One region of the Streptomyces sp. NPDC005863 genome, then DNA from elsewhere that is predicted to be linked to it. Evidence: riboswitches for the same ligand, from Rfam matches in the RefSeq annotation. Region 1 holds a riboswitch; each other region holds the start of a gene.

The links. A riboswitch is a leader RNA that binds a small molecule or an ion and turns the genes downstream of it on or off. The one in region 1 is predicted to bind cyclic di-AMP.
Region 2: linked by a shared signal. The riboswitch ahead of ACFYO9_RS04805 (NlpC/P60 family protein) and the one ahead of ACFYO9_RS20970 (M23 family metallopeptidase) in region 1 are both predicted to bind cyclic di-AMP.
Region 3: linked by a shared signal. The riboswitch ahead of ACFYO9_RS25745 (M23 family metallopeptidase) and the one ahead of ACFYO9_RS20970 (M23 family metallopeptidase) in region 1 are both predicted to bind cyclic di-AMP.
Region 4: linked by a shared signal. The riboswitch ahead of ACFYO9_RS23240 (transglycosylase family protein) and the one ahead of ACFYO9_RS20970 (M23 family metallopeptidase) in region 1 are both predicted to bind cyclic di-AMP.

The regions. Positions count from the first base shown of each region.
Region 1 covers NZ_JBIAII010000005.1:424,361-428,833, reverse strand. Annotated here, with positions in the region: gene ACFYO9_RS20980 (pitrilysin family protein) at 1-513, shown strand, start outside; gene ACFYO9_RS20975 (pitrilysin family protein) at 510-1,895, shown strand; cyclic di-AMP (ydaO/yuaA leader) riboswitch at 2,096-2,258, shown strand; gene ACFYO9_RS20970 (M23 family metallopeptidase) at 2,271-3,074, shown strand; gene ACFYO9_RS20965 (GntR family transcriptional regulator) at 3,285-3,995, shown strand; gene ACFYO9_RS20960 (HPr family phosphocarrier protein) at 4,178-4,459, opposite strand.
Region 2 covers NZ_JBIAII010000001.1:1,117,045-1,121,517, forward strand. Annotated here, with positions in the region: gene ACFYO9_RS04800 (ATP-dependent DNA helicase) at 1-2,250, opposite strand, end outside; cyclic di-AMP (ydaO/yuaA leader) riboswitch at 2,531-2,688, shown strand; gene ACFYO9_RS04805 (NlpC/P60 family protein) at 2,696-3,925, shown strand; gene ACFYO9_RS04810 (hypothetical protein) at 4,022-4,375, opposite strand.
Region 3 covers NZ_JBIAII010000007.1:423,652-428,124, reverse strand. Annotated here, with positions in the region: gene ACFYO9_RS25755 (PrsW family intramembrane metalloprotease) at 1-237, shown strand, start outside; gene ACFYO9_RS25750 (aldo/keto reductase) at 246-1,190, opposite strand; gene ACFYO9_RS25745 (M23 family metallopeptidase) at 1,353-2,432, opposite strand; cyclic di-AMP (ydaO/yuaA leader) riboswitch at 2,444-2,627, opposite strand; gene ACFYO9_RS25740 (PP2C family protein-serine/threonine phosphatase) at 2,849-3,991, opposite strand; tRNA gene ACFYO9_RS25735 (tRNA-Met) at 4,188-4,261, opposite strand; gene ACFYO9_RS25730 (alginate lyase family protein) at 4,354-4,473, opposite strand, start outside.
Region 4 covers NZ_JBIAII010000006.1:389,279-393,751, forward strand. Annotated here, with positions in the region: gene ACFYO9_RS23230 (cytochrome P450) at 1-508, shown strand, start outside; gene ACFYO9_RS23235 (transglycosylase family protein) at 648-1,727, shown strand; cyclic di-AMP (ydaO/yuaA leader) riboswitch at 1,956-2,125, shown strand; gene ACFYO9_RS23240 (transglycosylase family protein) at 2,130-2,849, shown strand; gene eno (phosphopyruvate hydratase) at 3,158-4,447, shown strand.

The sequences.
Region 1 (4,473 bases):
GACATCGCCCTCACCGTCCTCGGCAGCGGCGAGTCCTCCCGGCTCTACAACCGCCTGGTGCGCCGTGACCGTACGGCGGTCGCCGCCGGGTTCGGCCTGCTGCGGCTCGCAGGCGCGCCGTCGCTCGGCTGGCTGGACGTGAAGACGTCCGGCGACGTCGAGGTGCCCGTCATCGAGGCCGCCGTCGACGAGGAGCTCGCCCGCTTCGCCGCGGAGGGCCCCACCGCGGAGGAGATGGAGCGCGCCCAGGCACAGTTGGAGCGCGAGTGGCTCGACCGGCTCGGCACGGTCGCGGGCCGCGCCGACGAACTCTGCCGGTACGCGGTCCTGTTCGGCGACCCGCAGCTCGCCCTCACCGCCGTGCAGCGCGTCCTCGACGTCACCGCGGAGGAGGTCCAGGAGGTCGCCAAGGCCCGCCTGCGCCCGGACAACCGCGCGGTGCTCGTGTACGAGCCGACGGCCCCGGCCGACGCCGACGCGGACGACGAGGAAGAAGAGGAGGCGGCGAAGTGACCGAGGCCGCGACCATGCAGTTCCACCCCCAGCCCCAGGCGGGCACGGCCAAGCCCTGGGCCTTCCCCGCCCCCCAGCGCGGCACCCTGCCCAACGGCCTCACCGTCCTGCGCTGTCACCGCCCCGGCCAGCAGGTCGTCGCCGTCGAGATCCACCTCGAAGCGCCCCTGGACGCCGAGCCCGAGGGCCTCGACGGCGTCGCCACGATCATGGCGAGGGCCTTCAACGAGGGCACCGACAAGCACTCCGCCGAGGAGTTCGCCGCCGAGCTCGACCGCTGCGGCGCGACCCTCGACGCGCACGCCGACCACCCGGGGGTCCGCGTCTCCCTGGAGGTTCCGGTCTCCCGGCTCCCCAAGGCGCTCGGCCTGCTCGCCGACGCGCTGCGGGCCCCGGCCTTCGCCGACAGCGAGATCGAACGGCTCGTACGCAACCGCCTGGACGAGATCCCGCACGAGGCCGCCAACCCCGCGCGGCGCGCCGCCAAGGAACTCTCCCGGCAGCTCTTCCCGCCGACCGCGCGCATGTCGCGGCCGCGCCAGGGCACCGAGGAGACGGTCACCGCCATCGACTCGGCGGCGGTGCGGGCCTTCTACGAGAAGCACGTCCGGCCCGCCACGGCCACCCTCGTGGTGGTCGGCGACCTGACCGGCACCGACCTCGACGCCGTCCTCGCGGACACCGTCGGCGCCTGGACCGGCTCCGCGGGCGAGCCGCGCCCGGTGCCGCCGGTGACCGCCGACGACCGCGGCCGCGTCGTCATCGTGGACCGCCCCGGAGCGGTCCAGACGCAGCTGCTGATCGGCCGCATCGGCCCCGACCGGCACGACCGCGTCTGGCCCGCCCAGGTGCTCGGCACGTACTGCCTGGGCGGCACCCTCACCTCGCGCCTGGACCGCGTCCTGCGCGAGGAGAAGGGATACACCTACGGCGTCAGGGCGTTCGGCCAGGTGCTGCGTTCGGCGCCGGACGGCACGGGCGCCGCGATGCTCGCCATCAGCGGCTCCGTGGACACCCCGAACACCGGCCCGGCGCTCGACGACCTCTGGAAGGTGCTGCGCACCCTCGCGGCCGACGGGCTCACCGACGCCGAGCGTGACGTCGCCGTGCAGAACCTGGTGGGCGTCGCCCCGCTCAAGTACGAGATGGCGGCCTCCGTCGCGGCCACCCTCGCCGACCAGGTCGAGCAGAACCTGCCGGACGACTTCCAGGCGCAGCTGTACCGGCAGCTGGCGGCCACCGGCACCGTGGAGGCCACCGCTGCCGTCGTGAACGCCTTCCCGGAGGACCGTCTGGTGACGGTCCTCGTCGGGGACGCCGCGCAGATCGAGGAGCCCGTCAGGGCCCTCGGGATCGGTGACGTGAGTGTGGTCACCGGCTGAGTGACCGTCAGGCCGGACATATGAGGACCCTGGTGACCGCTTCGGGCGCCAGGGTCCTCATATGTCCGAATTCATATGGAGGTTGCCCGTCTGCCCTGTGGCGTGCGCTACAAAAGTCGAGTTCTGTTTGTCGATTGAAAGTGCGCCCGTTTAGCGTCGGTCCGGCTGTTCGTCGCGCAGTACGCCGCATCCGCGGCACCGGACAGTCATCGCCGAGTCCCCGTACGGCGCGAGCCAGGGGAGCCGGGGACCCACATGTCCCCTGGGGTGAATCGGGCACCTTGCCGCGAGGCGAGGAACCTGTAGGAGACCTTCCTGCTCCGAACCCGTCAGCTAACCCGGTAGGCGAGAGGGAAGGAAAGGATCAGCCGCTTCATGGCGTTCACCCGTGCCACCGGGAAGCACCGTCGTCCGAGCCGCCTCACGCGTACCACCGCGAACGTCGCGGGCGTCGCAGCGCTCACCACCACCGGTGTCATCGGAGGCCTCGCCGGTCCGGCGCTCGCCGCCGCCGATGACGCGGCCCTCGAGCACACCGGCTTCACCCAGGCCATCTCCGTCGGCGACTCGCTCGCCGAGAACATCGACGCGCAGGCGGCCGCCCAGCGCCAGGCCGCCGACGACGCCGCTGCCGCCCAGAAGGCCGAAGAGGCCGCCAAGAAGAAGGCCGCCGAGGAGAAGCGCAAGGCCGAGGCCGAGGCCAAGGCGAAGGCCGCGAAGGAGCGCGAGGCCAAGGAGCGCGCCGCCCGCGCGGCCGAGCGCAAGCGCCTGAACAGCTACGTCGCCCCGATCTCCGGCTCGTACGTCTCCACGGGCTACCAGACCGGCGGCGCCATGTGGTCCTCCGGCAGCCACACCGGCATCGACTTCCACGCCGCGTCCGGCACCTCGGTCCACGCGGTCGGCGCCGGCACCGTCGTCGAGGCCGGCTGGGGCGGCGCCTACGGCAACAACGTGGTCATCAAGATGAACGACGGCACGTACACCCAGTACGGCCACATGTCCTCCCTCGGTGTCTCCGTCGGCCAGACGGTCACCCCGGGCCAGCAGATAGGCATCTCCGGCGCCACCGGAAACGCCAGCGGCCCGCACCTGCACTTCGAGGCCCGCACCGGCCCGGACTACGGCTCGGACATCGACCCCATCGCGTACCTGCGCGGACACGGCGTCAACGTCTGACGGACGCGGATTCCACAGCACCGCTTCGAAAGCCCCGGCTCCTGATGAGCCGGGGCTTTCGCGTTGCCGCGGCGGCGCCTCGTCCCGCAGTGGCCAAAAGATATCCATGAATTCCCGGACGCCATCGGAAATCGCGGCACTCTGCAATAGAGTCACCGGACGAGCGTCGGCCGACGGCGGGGCGCGGGGAATTCAATGGAGGTCCGGTCAGTGGGCGGAGGTCCGGTCACGCGCATTCCTGCGCATTCGGTCAGCACGGCCATCCGGGACGACATCGTCGCCGGAGTCCACGCGCGGGGCGGCCGGCTCACCGAGGAGCTCCTCGCGCGCCGCTACGGCGTCTCGCGCGTCCCCGTACGCGAGGCGCTGCGCACCCTGGAGGCCGAGGGTTTCGTCGTCACGCGCAGGCACGCGGGCGCGTGCGTCGCGGAACCGACGGAGCAGGAGGCCGCGGACCTCCTGGAGATGCGGTCGCTGCTCGAACCGCTCGCCGCGGCACGCGCCGCACAGCGCCGTGACGACGCGCACCTGAAGGTTCTGCGCGGTCTCGTCCGGCTGGGCCAGGAACGCGCCAGAGGCGGCCTGGGGGAGGACCTGCGGGCGCTGGGCGGCTGGTTCCACGAGACGCTCGCCCAGGCGTCCGCGAGCCCCGGCCTCGGCACGCTGCTCACCCAGCTCCGCCACAAGGTCGCCTGGATGTACGTGGTGGAGTCCCCGGCGGCGCCGGCCGAGACGTGGTCCGAACACGCCGCGATCCTCGACGCGGTGGCCCGCAAGGACGCGGGACGGGCCAGGACGCTCGCCGCCGCGCACGCCGAGCGGACGGCGGCCGCCCAACGGCTGCGTCCCGCACGGCGGGCGGGGCGCGGCGGTGTGAGGGACCCGCAACATGCCGTCAACACGGTGAGCCTCCGGAATTAACGGAGGAGCCGTATAAAAGGGAGACCCTCGCAAAAGAGGGGACTGAGTGAAAAGGCGGGAATTCCGGTATCTGTCTTTTTGGCGTCAGTCCTGAAGTGCGTCGAACGTCAGGCCTGGAAAACGTCGAAGGGGTCACCCGGAATATTCCGGGTGACCCCTTCGACGTTTTCCAGGAACGCGTCCTAGACCGTCTCCGGAAGCTCCTCGAGCCCCTCCGCGACGAGCTTCGCCAGCCGGTCGAGGGCGGCGTCGGCACCCTCGGCGTCGGAGGCGAGCACGATCTCCTCGCCGCCCTGGGCGCCCAGGCCGAGCACCGCGAGCATCGACGCGGCGTTGACCGGGTTGCCGTCGGCCTTGGCGATCGTCACGGGAACGCCGGCGGCCGTGGCCGCGCGGACGAAGATGGAGGCGGGTCGGGCGTGAAGGCCCTCGGCCCAGCCGACGTTGACGCGGCGCTCAGCCATGTGTTGCTGCCCTT
Region 2 (4,473 bases), on a different contig from region 1:
GTGGGTGTCCGGGATCTCCTCGAGGAAGCGCGACGGCGGGTTGTACGACGGCTGGCCCCAGGCGCTGCGCATCGAGGACCGCGTCAGATAGAGCCGTTCACGCGCGCGCGTGATGCCCACGTACGCGAGCCGGCGCTCCTCCTCCAGCTCCTTGACCTGCCCGAGGGAGCGCATGTGCGGGAACACGCCGTCCTCCATGCCGGTCAGGAAGACCACGGGGAACTCGAGGCCCTTGGCGGTGTGCAGCGTCATCAGGGTGATGACTCCGGAGCCGTCGTCCTCCTCGTCGGGGATCTGGTCGGAGTCGGCGACCAGGGCGACACGCTCCAGGAAGTCGGAGAGCGTCCCGGCCGGAGCGGCGGCGGCCCCCTCGTCACCCTCGGCCTGGTCACCTTCCGCCGGGCCTGCGCCCTGCGCCTGGCCGTCGCCCTGCGCCTGGGCGTCGCCCTGCTGCCCCGCCTGGCTGTTGTCCTGCTCGAACTCCAGGGCCACCGCGGCAAGTTCCTGGAGGTTCTCGATGCGTGTCTCGTCCTGCGGGTCGGTCGAGGCCTGCAACTCGGCGAGGTAGCCGGTGCGTTCGAGGACGGCCTCCAGGACGACGGCCGGTCCCGCGCCGGACTCGACGACCGTCCGCAGCTCCTCCATGAGCGTGTTGAACCGCTTGACGGCGTTGGCCGAGCGGGCCGCCATGCCGTACGCCTCGTCGACGCGGCGCAGCGCCTGCGGGAAGGAGATCTTCTCGCGCTGCGAGAGCGCGTCGATCATCGCCTCGGCGCGGTCGCCGATGCCCCGCTTGGGCACGTTGAGGATGCGGCGCAGCGGGACCGCGTCCTCGGGGTTGGCGAGAACGCGCAGGTAGGCCAGCACATCGCGGACCTCCTTGCGCTCGTAGAAGCGGACGCCGCCGACGACCTTGTAGGGCAGGCCGACGCGGATGAAGATCTCTTCGAAGACACGGGACTGGGCGTTCGTCCGGTAGAAGATCGCCACGTCGCCGGCCTTGGCGTCGCCCGCGTCCGTGAGGCGGTCGATCTCGTCGGCGACGAACTGTGCCTCGTCGTGCTCCGTGTCGGCGACGTATCCGGTGATGCGCGCGCCCGCGCCCTGGTTGGTCCACAGGTTCTTCGGGCGGCGGCTTTCGTTCCGCTCGATGACCGCGTTCGCGGCGGTGAGGATCGTCTGCGTGGAGCGGTAGTTCTGCTCCAGGAGGATCGTCGTCGCGTCGGTGTAGTCCTCCTCGAACTGGAGGATGTTGCGGATCGTGGCGCCGCGGAAGGCGTAGATCGACTGGTCGGCGTCGCCCACCACGCACAGCTCGGCGGGGTCGTCGCCCTCGCCTCCGGAGGGGCCGACCAGCTCGCGCACCAGCGCGTACTGCGCGTGGTTGGTGTCCTGGTACTCGTCGACCATGACGTGCCGGAAGCGGCGGCGGTAGTGCTCGGCAACGTCCGGGAAGGCGCGGAGCAGGTGGACCGTCGTCATGATCAGGTCGTCGAAGTCCAGCGCGTTCGCCTCGCGGAGGCGCGACTGGTACATCGCGTAGGCCTCGGCGAGGGTCTTGTCGAAGCCGTCGGCCGCCCGGCCCGCGAAGTCCTCCTCGTCGATCAGCTCGTTCTTCAGGTTGGAGATCTTGGCGCTGAAGGACTTCGGCGGGAACTTCTTCGGATCGAGATCCAGGTCACGGCAGACCAGGGCCATCAGCCGCTTGGAGTCCGCGGCGTCGTAGATCGAGAAGGAGGAGGTGAAGCCCAGCTTCTTGTACTCGCGGCGCAGGATGCGGACGCAGGCGCTGTGGAAGGTCGACACCCACATCGCGTTCGCCCGCGGGCCCACGAGCTGCTCGACGCGCTCCTTCATCTCGCCCGCGGCCTTGTTCGTGAAGGTGATCGCGAGGATCTGGCCGGGGTGCACACCGCGCTCGGCGAGCAGGTACGCGATGCGGTGGGTCAGCACGCGGGTCTTGCCGGAGCCGGCGCCGGCGACGATGAGCAGCGGCGCGCCGGCGTGCACGACGGCCGCGCGCTGGTTCTCGTTCAGCCCGTCCAGGAGCGACGCCGGGTCGATGACCGGGCGGGGGGCACCGTCGCGGTAGTGCGTCTCCCGGGTCATGGGCGCGTCGAACTTCCCGTCGAACAGGTCGTCCGGAATGGGCTCCGGAGCGCTGTCCTCGGGCGGCGGCGGGGTCGCTTCGTCCGTGGCCCGGGAGGGCTGCAGGTCCGCCAGGAAGCTGTCATCAAAGAGGCTGCTCATCGCCTCCCGAGTCTAGGCGGCCCCACTGACAACCCGCTGCGGGTTCCGGTCACCTCTCGCCCGGCCACCCGGCCGACCGCCCCGCCCGGCTACCCCACGCCCGCGGACGATCACGCTCCGCATTTGCCGGTGCGTACCATTCCGATGTTCGCACCGGGCCTCGCGCAAAGTCACGAAAATGTATCGGGCATAACGAACATCAACCTTCACACGGGCCACACGAGTTGGCTAGCGTGCTCCGCGGGCCTCTCGTCCCCCACCGGCGAACCCCGCCGGGAACGGGTGGCCTCCGCCGAGTCCGACGTGCTCGGAGCCGGGGACCCACCGTAAAACTTGGGGTGAATCAGTCCCGTACGCAGTACGGGACCGTAGGGCAACCTTCCGGACCAGCCGCCCGAACCCGACAGCTAACCCGGTAGGCGGTCTACGGAAGGAGTCGCCTCCCTTGGCGTCGCACCGCAAGCCGCGGACCCGGGCATCCGCACTCCGCACGACCCCCGCCCTCGGCATCACGACGGCGGCCCTCACCTCCGTCGCCCTCCTCTCGCAGAGCGCGCAGGCAGCGCCCTCCACACCGGCGAAGCCCAGCCTCGAAGAGGTCCAGAAGAAGGTCGACGAGCTCTATCAGCAGGCCGGCGTGGCCACCCAGAAGTACAACGCGGCCAAGGAGCGCTCCGACAAGCAGCGCAAGAAGGTCGACCGCCTGCTCGACGACGTGGCCGCGCGCGCCGACAAGCTGAACGACGCGCGTAAGGAACTCGGCTCGTTCGCCGCCGCGCAGTACCGCACCGGTGCCGTCTCCGAGACGGCGACGATGATGCTCGCCAACGACCCGCAGGGCTACTTCGACCAGAACCACCTCACGGACCGGCTGACCACGCGCCAGAAGAAGGCGGTCGACGCGTACGAGGCGGAGCAGGCGTCGGCGACCAAGCAGCGCACGAAGGCCGCGACGAGCCTCAAGACCCTGAGCGACGCGCGGGACGACCTCAAGACCAGCAAGCAGACCGTCCAGCGGAAGCTGGGCCACGCGCGCGAGCTCCTCTCGAACCTCACCGCCCAGGAGAAGGCGCGGCTGGCGGAGATCGAGCGGAAGAAGAAGCAGGAGGCCAAGCGCAAGGCCGAGAAGCTGGCCCGCGAGCAGGCCGCGGAGGCGGAGCGCAAGCGCAAGGCGGAGGAGGCCGCGCAGCGGGAGAAGGAACAGGGGAAGGGCGACTCCGGTTCCGGTTCGGGGTCCGGATCAGGTTCGGGGCCGGGCACCGGCGCGGGCTCAGATGCCGGTACGGGGTCCGGTACGGGATCCGGGAGCACGGACGGCAGCTACGCCACGAAGGCCGCGAAGGTCATCGACTTCGCGGAGGCACAGATCGGCAAGCCGTACGTGTGGGGCGCCACCGGACCCGACTCCTACGACTGCTCCGGCCTCACCCAGGACGCCTGGAAGGCCGCGGGGATCTCCCTGCCGCGCACCACATGGGACCAGGTGAAGGTCGGCACGACCGTGAAGACCGCCGACGCCAAACCCGGTGACCTGGTGTTCTTCTACGACGACATCAGCCACGTCGGGATCTACATCGGCAACGGCAAGATGATCCACGCCCCGAAGCCGGGCGCGAACGTCCGCGTCGAGTCGATCTACTACATGCCGATCCACAGTGTGGTGCGCCCCGCGTAACCGCACCCCCACGCGCGTGTGGCCCGCATCCCGGGGGGATGCGGGCCACACGTACGCGACGGCTGGAGGGCCAGCCCTCAGGTCCAGAGCCTCGCCTCAGGTCCAGAGCACCGCGATGAAGATGTTCGCCACGGTCAGCAGGCCGACCGCACCGAAGAGCGGCTTCTCGATCTTCTCCTCGTCCCGCTTCACGTAGACCAGCGCGAGGATCACGATCAGCAGGGCCAGCTTGATGCCGATCTTGAGGTTGTTGACCGCGTTGTCGTCCGCCTGGTTGAGGCCCACCAGGACCACACCGGTGACGAGCATCACGAGCGCGCCGTGCAGCATCGCGGGGCTGAAACGGGCGGCACCCTGGCCCATCTGCTTCATCTGGGTGAGGAAACCGCCCAGGAGCGAGGCGATGCCGATGATGTGCAGGCCGACGAAGAGATGGATGAGTAGGTCCATGGGGCCGGAGCCTAGCCCGGTCGCCCACGGCTCCCGGCAGCCACCCCCGTACCACCGCTCCCTCACGGCTGCGGCGCAATCGAGCCATCGGTCACAGC
Region 3 (4,473 bases), on a different contig from region 1:
CAGGCGACGGCCCCGGTGATGCGACCGCTGCCACCGGGCCCCTACGGGACGTACGGGGCCTCCGGGACCTACGGGACGTACGGGGCCTCCGGGACCTACGGGACGTACGGGGCCTCAGGGACCTACGGGTCGTACGGGGCCTCCGGCGGGTACGGCCACCCCCCTTACGGAGCGCCCGTCCCCGCCACCCCTTACGGGACCACCCCGTACGGCGCGTACAACCCTTACCGCTCCTAGGGCGTGTCCTAGGCGGACGCAGCCGTCAGCCGCGCGATCTCCGCCGGCGTCAGCTCGAGCTCCGCCACCGCGAGCAGCGCCGGCAGCTGCTCGACCGTGCGCGCGGAGGCGATCGGCGCCGCCACCGTGGGCTGCGCGGCCAGCCAGGCGAGCGCCACGGTCGCGACCTGCGCCCCGTGCGCCTCGGCGATCTCGTCGAGCGCGGTCAGGACGCGCTCGCCCCGCTCGCTGCCCACGTATTGCGCGACGCCGCCGCTGCGGGCGCTCTCCACCTTCGCGCCCGGACGGTACTTGCCGGTGAGGAAGCCGGACGCGAGCGCGTAGTAGGGGACGGCCGCGAGGCCGGAGCGCGAGGCGACCTCCTGGAGCGGGCCCTCGTAGGTGTCGCGGGAGACGAGGTTGTAGTGCGGCTGCAGCGCGACGTAGCGCGCGAGGCCCTCGCGGTCGGAGAGGTCGAGGGATTCCTGGAGCCGCTCGGGGGTGATGTTGGAGGCGGCGATGGCGCGCACCTTGCCGTCCCGCACCAGGCCGTCGAGCGTCCCGATGATCTCCTCCACCGGGACCGACGGGTCGTCGTAGTGCGTGTAGTAGAGGTCGATGTAGTCGGTGCCGAGGCGGCGCAGCGACGCGTCGATGCCGCCCTTGACGGTCGCCGGGGAGAGTCCCTTGAACTCGGGGTGGGCGCCGACCTTCGTGGCGATGACGACGTCGGAGCGGTTGCCGCGTTCGGCCAGCCACTCGCCGACGAGGGTCTCGGACTCACCGCCCTGGTTGCCGTCCACCCAGGCCGAGTAGACGTCGGCGGTGTCGATGAAGTTGCCGCCCGCGGCGGTGTAGGCGTCGAGGACGGCGAAGGAGGCCGCCCGGTCGGCGGTCCAGCCGAAGACGTTGCCGCCCAGGGAGAGCGGGAAGACCTCGAGGTCGGAGGAGCCGAGCGTACGCAGATGAGTCATGCGTACCTCAACAAGCACACCGGAAACGGAATTCCGTGCACGCACCACCGGACCGACCGGCGGCCCTGGCGTCGGGGGGATGTCGCCAGGACCGCCGGAGTACGGAGACCCGGACCGCGCGGGGCGCGGGGGCGCGGACCTCAGGAATACCTCAGGGATACCTCAGGGGTTCAGGCCCTTGCCCTGCAGCCAGCCGAGCGGGTCGATCCCGGTGCCGTCGGGCGTGTGGACCTCCATGTGGAGGTGCGGCCCGGTGACGTTGCCGGTCGCGCCGACGCGGCCGATGACCTCGCCGGTGGTGACCTTCTGGCCCGCGCTGACATTGAGCGAGGACTGGTGGCAGTACCAGACCTCCGTGCCGTCCTCGAGTTCGAGCACGGTGCGGTAGCCGTACGCGCCCGCCCAGCCGGCCTCCTTGACGGTGCCGGTGTGCACGGCCTTGAGCGGCGTGCCCGTCGGCGCGGCGAAGTCGAGGCCGGTGTGGTGGCCGGAGGACCACATGGCGCCGGCGTCGCCGAAGTGCGAGGTGAGGGTGTACGAGGAGGTCGGGATGGCGTAGCTCTTGGCGAGCTTGGCCAGGCGCGCGGCCTCGGCCTTGGCCTTGCGGGCCTCCTCCGCCTTCTTCTTCTTGGCGGCGGCCTCGGCGTCCGCCTTCTTCTCGGCGGTCTTCTGCTGGGCGGCGGCCTCTTCGGCGGCCTTCTTGACGGCGGCGTCCTCGGCGGCGGTCCGTACGGCGGTGTCCGCCTGGTGCTGCTGGTTCTCGGCCTGCCGCATGATGCGGGTGCGCAGTGCCTCGCCCGCGTCGGTGGTGCCCTGCTCGGCGTCGACGGAGCTGACGCCGGCGGCGGTGAGCGGGGCGGACGCGGCGACGGCCGTCGTGGCGTCGGAGGAGTCGTCGGCCAGCAACGAGCCCACACCCGGCAGGGACTTGGCCTCGGGGAGCGAGTCGGCGACGGCGTCCACGCCCGGCAGGTCGGGCATCGATATGGAGACCGGCGGCTTGCCGTCCTGAGCGGTGGCGATGCCGCCCGCGCCGACGGCGGCGATGACGCCCACGCCGAGGACGGTGGAGCTGCGGGCGAGCCCGCCGCCGCCCTTCTTGTGCACACGGTGCCTGCCGCGGACGGGCCGGACGGAATCCTCGGTGGGGTTCCACTCCTCGAAGGAGTCCTCGTCGTACACGCCGAAGTCGTCGTCATTCGGTATGTACACGGCTTGGGGGGCAGGCCGGTTGGACGCCACTGGGGCGCACTCCTTTCCTTCCTTCTCGCCTACCGGGTTAGCTGACGGGTTCGGAGCAGGAAGGTCTCCTACGGGCAGCTGCCGGCGCGTGCGCGCATGACCGGATCGAGGCATGCGTGCATGGGCGGCAGAGGTCCGATTCACCCCAAGTTAGTGGTTCCCCGGCTCCCTTGCGGGATTAGGCGCGTGCGCGCGGAGCCGCCTCTAGTGACGGCTGGGACGACCGCGCTGCGTTATCGAACGTTAATAGACAGCGGGTCGGTATTCCAAGCTGTTCCGGTTGATCGTTAACGCCGATCGGCCGTACGTACCGGGACACGCGGGGGCGGAACGGGGCGAGTTGACCCCGCCTTGGTCCACACCGGAATTTCACATTCCCTTGACGGAACGTCAGTTGTTATGCGGAGCGGTGCACTTCAGTCACCGGTGGTGACGTCGGGGTCCCCGGCGACCGGGCGGCGCACCGCGAGCAGGGCCATGTCGTCCGTCATCCGGCCCCCGGTGTGCCGCCGCACCTCCTCCGCGAGCGCGGCGAGCAACGCCCGCGGGCCCCCGCGTCCGGGGAAGATCCGGCCGCCGAGCCGGGTCGCGGGATCGTAGAACTCGCCCGCCGCGTCCCGCGCCTCCGACAGGCCGTCCGTGTAGAAGAGCAGCGTCGCGCCCGGCGGGAACTCGGTCTCGTCGGCCCGGTCCGGCCACATGCCGAGATCGCCCATGCCGAGCGGCAGCGCGGGCTCGCTCGCCGACATGACGCACAGCCGCCCGTCGCCGCGCAGCAGCAGCGGGGACGGGTGCCCCCGGTTGATCAGCCGGACCCGGCCGTCGGCGTGCCGGAACTCGGCGAGGACGGCGGTGGTGAAGCCCTCGAACGCGTCGAGGCCGTCGCGCCGGGTGCCCTCGCGGGCCAGCGCCCGCTCCAGGCGCTGCGCCACGGCCTCCAGGGTGGCCTCCTGCTCGGCGGCCTCCCGGAAGGCGCCGATGACGACGGCGACCGCGGCGACCGCACCCATGCCCTTGCCCCGTACGTCGCCGACGATGAGCCGGACCCCGTGCGGGGTGTCCTGCACGGCGTACAGATCGCCCCCGATGAAGGCGTCGGCCTGCGCGGCCTCGTACCGCGCCGCGATGTCGAGCCCCCCGATCCGCGGGTCCGGCTCGGGCAGCACGGCGCGCTGGGTCGTCTCGGCGATGGAACGGGCGTTGGCGAGCCGGTCGTTGCCGCGGCGCACGACACGGTTGATGACGATCGCGAGGGCCGCGACGGTGACCACGGTGAGCACCTCGGTGACGGCCTCGACGTGGCTGCTGCCCACGTTCCCGAAGTGCAGGACGAGGACGGCGGCGGTGGCGGCGGCGCCGGTCAGGACGGTGCTCAGGAGCGAGTAGAAGGGGGCGGCGATCAGCGGGGCGGCCGTGAAGAGGGGCGCCGCGGTGAACTCGGGCGGGGTCGAGACGTCGTACACGACCCCGACGAGGAGCAGCAGCAGGGGGAGCGCGCGGACGAACGTCCGCTCGTGCGCGGTGGCACCCCTGTCGCCGGTTCCGCCTCGCTGCCCCACCGCTTGTCTCCCGCCGACTCCGCGCCCATCACCGCGCTCCGTCCAGGGTTCCCCCGGAGGGGAGCGGGGGCGAGCCGGTGCGGGCCGACCGGGTTACGGGGCGGCGAAACCCGTAGGGGAGCGAGGGAGCAAAGGAGCAAGGGGACCGAAAAAAACCCAGGGCCGGAAGCTGATGCTTCCGGCCCTGGGCCTTCAGTAGCGGGGACAGGATTTGAACCTGCGACCTCTGGGTTATGAGCCCAGCGAGCTACCGAGCTGCTCCACCCCGCGTCGGTGAACACAACACTACGCCATGCGGAGGGGTGCGTCGAACCACTTCCCCGCGCCCGCCGCAGCCGCCCTACGGGCACCCGGTGCCGCCCCTACGGGTTCTCCGCGTGCGTGAGCGTCTCCCAGGCGACGAAGAGCCCGTCCGTGCCCTCGGGACGCCGCTGCTCGGTGAACCGTTCGGTCTGCGGCATGTCCAGGTGCAGCCGGCCCCG
Region 4 (4,473 bases), on a different contig from region 1:
CATCGGCAACGGCCTGTACGCACTCCTCACCCACCCCGAGCAGCGCGCGCGGCTGCAGCGGGCGCTCGCCGAGGGCGACACCGGGCTCCTGGAGACCGGCGTCGAGGAACTGCTGCGCTACGACGGCCCCGTCGAGCTCGCCACCTGGCGGTACGCGACGGAGGCGGTCCGCATCGGCGGCCAGGACATCGCCGCGGGCGACCCCGTCCTCGTCGTCCTCGCCGCCGCGGACCGCGACCCCGACCGCTTCGAACGGGCCGACACCCTGGACCTCTCCCGCCGTGACAATCAGCACCTCGGATACGGCCACGGCATCCACTACTGCCTCGGCGCACCGCTGGCCAGGCTCGAAGGCCGGACCGCCCTCGCGACGCTGCTGCGGCGCCTTCCCGACCTGCAACTCGCGGCGGATCCCGCCGATTTGCGGTGGCGTGGCGGACTGATCATGCGGGGACTGCGCACGCTGCCGGTGGAGTTCACGGACGCACAGCCCCAGGGCCGTGACTGACGGGCCGTCACGACTGTGATGTTCACGTGATCTCCGCTGCATCGACTTGTGACAAGCGTTCGACTGCGGCTACGTTCACGACGACTTGAGCGCCCCCGGGCGCCCCAGTTGTCGCCGCAGTCTCCTGAAAGGCAACCGCATGCTCTCCGGTCATGGTCGTCACCGACGCCCCCGCCAGGCCCCGGCTCTCATCGTCGCGGCAGGCGTCACCGGATCAGCCATCGCCATCCCGCTGCTCGCCGCCACCAGCGCGAGCGCGGCCGACACGGCCACGTGGGACAAGCTCGCCCAGTGCGAGAGCGGCGGCGCGTGGAGCGCCGACCCGGGCAACGGTTACTACGGAGGGCTCCAGCTCTCCCAGGACACGTGGGAGGCCCACGGCGGCCTCGAGTTCGCGCCCAGCGCCGACCAGGCCTCCAAGTCGCAGCAGATCGCCGTCGCCGAGAAGGTCCTGGACGCCAAGGGCACCGACGCCTGGCCGAGCTGCGCGCCGATCGCCGGTCTCACCGACGGCGGCGCCGCGGCCGACGTCGACCCCGGAGCCCCCCTCCCGCAGACCCCGGACGACACGTCCGACTCCACCGGCCCGACCGGGAGCGACAAGGCCGACGGTTCGAAGGACTCCGAGGACACCGAGGGTTCCGAGGACTCCGCGGACAAGAACAAGGGCACGGACGAGGACAAGGGCGAGGACAAGGGCGAGAAGGCCGACCCGTCCTCGGACGCCGGCGAACCGTCCGCGGACGACGACACGCCCGGCTCGGCCGACGACGCGCGAGACAAGAATCACGACGAGTCCGGCGAAAAGGACGGCAAGGACAGCAAGGGCGACCAGGCCGACGCGGATGACGCGGATGACGCGGACGCCGACGGCAAGTCCGGGTCGCAGGACCCCGCTTCGTCCGGCTCCGAGGGGTCGACCACGCCCGCCGAGGGCTCGGACGGCGCGTCGGCGGGACGCCACCGCGGCGGCGTCGACGAGAGCGAGCGGGCCGGCGGCGACCGTCCGGGGCGGCACGCGTCGCGCGGCGCCGACCGTGACGGTGGCATCGCCGACGGGACGTACACGGTGCGCTCCGGGGACAACCTCTCGCTCATCGCGGACGACCTCGACGTCGACGGCGGCTGGCACGAGCTCTACGCCGAGAACAAGAAGACCGTCGGCGGCGACCCGGACCTCATCCTCCCCGGTCAGAGCCTCGATCTGGGCGAAAAGTAACGGTAGTTGACGAAGAGTCGGGCGGGGTCTTCGCGTCGTATGTCCGCTTTGGCGCGAGTGAGACATGGGTCTCAGAAGCCCTGATCGTCTTTGAAATTGTGTGGAAGACGTGATTACCGTCGTCACCGCTCGCCACTGGTGGGCCCCGCCGGTCGGTACGCCGAATCCTGCCAACGGCCGGACGGGAACAGTCGTCGCTCAAGAGCGCCGTGGGCAGGAGCGGGGGACCCAAGGTTTGTGCCGGGTCCGTCCGTTGAGGGGTGGGGCAGCCGAGAGGCTGAGCGCCGCGAGACGGACGGGAACGGCTAGGGGTGAAGTCGCACTCGAGAAGTGCGACCGGGCAACCACATCGGCCCGAACCCGACAGCTCACCTCGCAGGCGTCGGTGTAGGGGATCAACTCATGCTGCTTTCCAGCAAGGGCAAGCACCGTCGTCCGTCCAAGGCCACGCGCGTCGCCACCCTCGTCGGTGTGACCGGCGCGGCCGTCGCCGCTCCGCTGATGGCGGCCGGCTCGGCCTCCGCCGCCACCGCCTCCGAGTGGGACGCCGTCGCCCAGTGCGAGTCCGGTGGCAACTGGTCCATCAACACCGGCAACGGTTTCCAGGGCGGTCTGCAGTTCTCGCCGTCCACCTGGGCCGCGTACGGCGGCACCAAGTACGCGCCGTCCGCCGACAAGGCCTCCAAGGCCCAGCAGATCGAGATCGGCGAGAAGGTCCTCGCGGGCCAGGGCAAGGGTGCCTGGCCGTCCTGCGGCGTCGGCCTCTCGGGCGCCTCCCCCAGCAGCGGCGGCGGCCAGCAGGAGCAGGCCCCGCAGCAGCAGAAGCCGCAGCAGACGCAGCCGCAGCAGACGCAGCAGCAGGCCGCTCCGGAGCAGAAGCAGGCCGCGCCCAAGCCGCAGCCCACGCCGCAGACCGAGTCCAAGAAGACCGTCGAGACCCCGACCGGCAAGACGGTCAAGAAGGGCGACGGCGAGTACAAGGTCGAGTCCGGCGACACCCTCTCCAAGATCGCCCAGTCGCACCACGTCAAGGGCGGCTGGCAGAAGGTCTACAAGCTCAACGGCGACATCATCGACGACGCCGACTTCATCTACCCGGGCCAGCAGCTGCACCTCAGCTGAGCCTCCCGGGCCCTTCGGGGCCCACCCGGCCGTGCCTCGGCGGACGCACGGCCACCCCGTCCCCACGGGCTCCCCGCCCCGGTGCGCGTATCCCCCGTACGCACCGGGGCGGGGCCATGTCCGCCCCCGCCGTGTTCGCTACCAGCGAGTAAAACGCGGTCTTCCGTCCTGTTTCCCGGGGATTTCGCCTCTTGTCCGTCCCACGGGACGGGCGGTCGGCTGGCTGAAGCCCCGGAGCCGGTTAGGCTCAGGAGACGCAGGGCCGAAGCGGCTCGCGTAAACGCGTCACATCCCAGAAGGAGATGCTCGTGCCGTCCATCGACGTCGTCGTAGCCCGGGAAATCCTGGACTCCCGAGGCAACCCCACGGTCGAGGTCGAGGTCGGCCTCGACGACGGCAGCACCGGTCGTGCCGCCGTTCCGTCCGGTGCCTCCACCGGTGCCTTCGAGGCCATCGAACTCCGTGACGGTGACCCCAACCGTTACCAGGGCAAGGGTGTCGAGAAGGCCGTCCTCGCCGTCATCGAGCAGATCGGCCCGGAGCTCGTCGGCTACGACGCCACCGAGCAGCGCCTGATCGACCAGGCCATGTTCGACCTGGACGCCACCGACAACAAGGCCTCGCTCGGCGCCAACGCCATCCTCGGCGTCTCGCTCGCCGTCGCGCACGCCGCATCCGAGGCCAGCGACCTGCCGCTGTTCCGCTACCTCGGCGGTCCGAACGCGCACCTGCTGCCCGTCCCGATGATGAACATCCTGAACGGCGGGTCGCACGCCGACTCCAACGTCGACATCCAGGAGTTCATGATCGCGCCGATCGGCGCCGAGTCGTTCTCCGAGGCGCTGCGCTGGGGCACCGAGGTCTACCACACCCTCAAGAAGGTGCTGAAGGAGAAGGGCCTGTCCACCGGCCTCGGCGACGAGGGCGGCTTCGCCCCGAACCTGGACTCCAACCGCGCCGCGCTCGACCTCATCCTGGAGGCCATCAAGCAGGCCGGTTACGTCCCCGGTGAGCAGATCGCGCTCGCCCTCGACGTCGCCGCGTCCGAGTTCTACAAGGACGGCTCCTACGAGTTCGAGGGCAAGTCCCGCTCGGCCGCCGAGATGACCGAGTACTACGCGGAGCTCGTCGCCTCGTACCCGCTGGTCTCCATCGAGGACCCGCTGTTCGAGGACGACTGGGCCGGCTGGAACACCATCACCGAGCAGCTCGGCGACAAGGTGCAGCTCGTCGGCGACGACCTGTTCGTCACCAACCCCGAGCGCCTGGCCCGCGGCATCGAGGAGAACTCGGCCAACGCCCTGCTCGTCAAGGTCAACCAGATCGGCTCGCTGACCGAGACCCTGGACGCCGTCGAGATGGCCCAGCGCAGCGGCTTCAAGTGCATGATGTCCCACCGCTCCGGCGAGACCGAGGACGTCACCATCGCCGACCTGGCCGTCGCCACCAACTGCGGCCAGATCAAGACCGGCGCCCCGGCCCGCTCCGAGCGCGTCGCCAAGTACAACCAGCTGCTGCGCATCGAGGAGATCCTCGACGACGCGGCCGTCTACGCCGGACGCAGCGCCTTCCCGCGGTTCCGCTTTGCGGACCAGTAGGCACAGCCGCTTCGCGGACCAGTAGG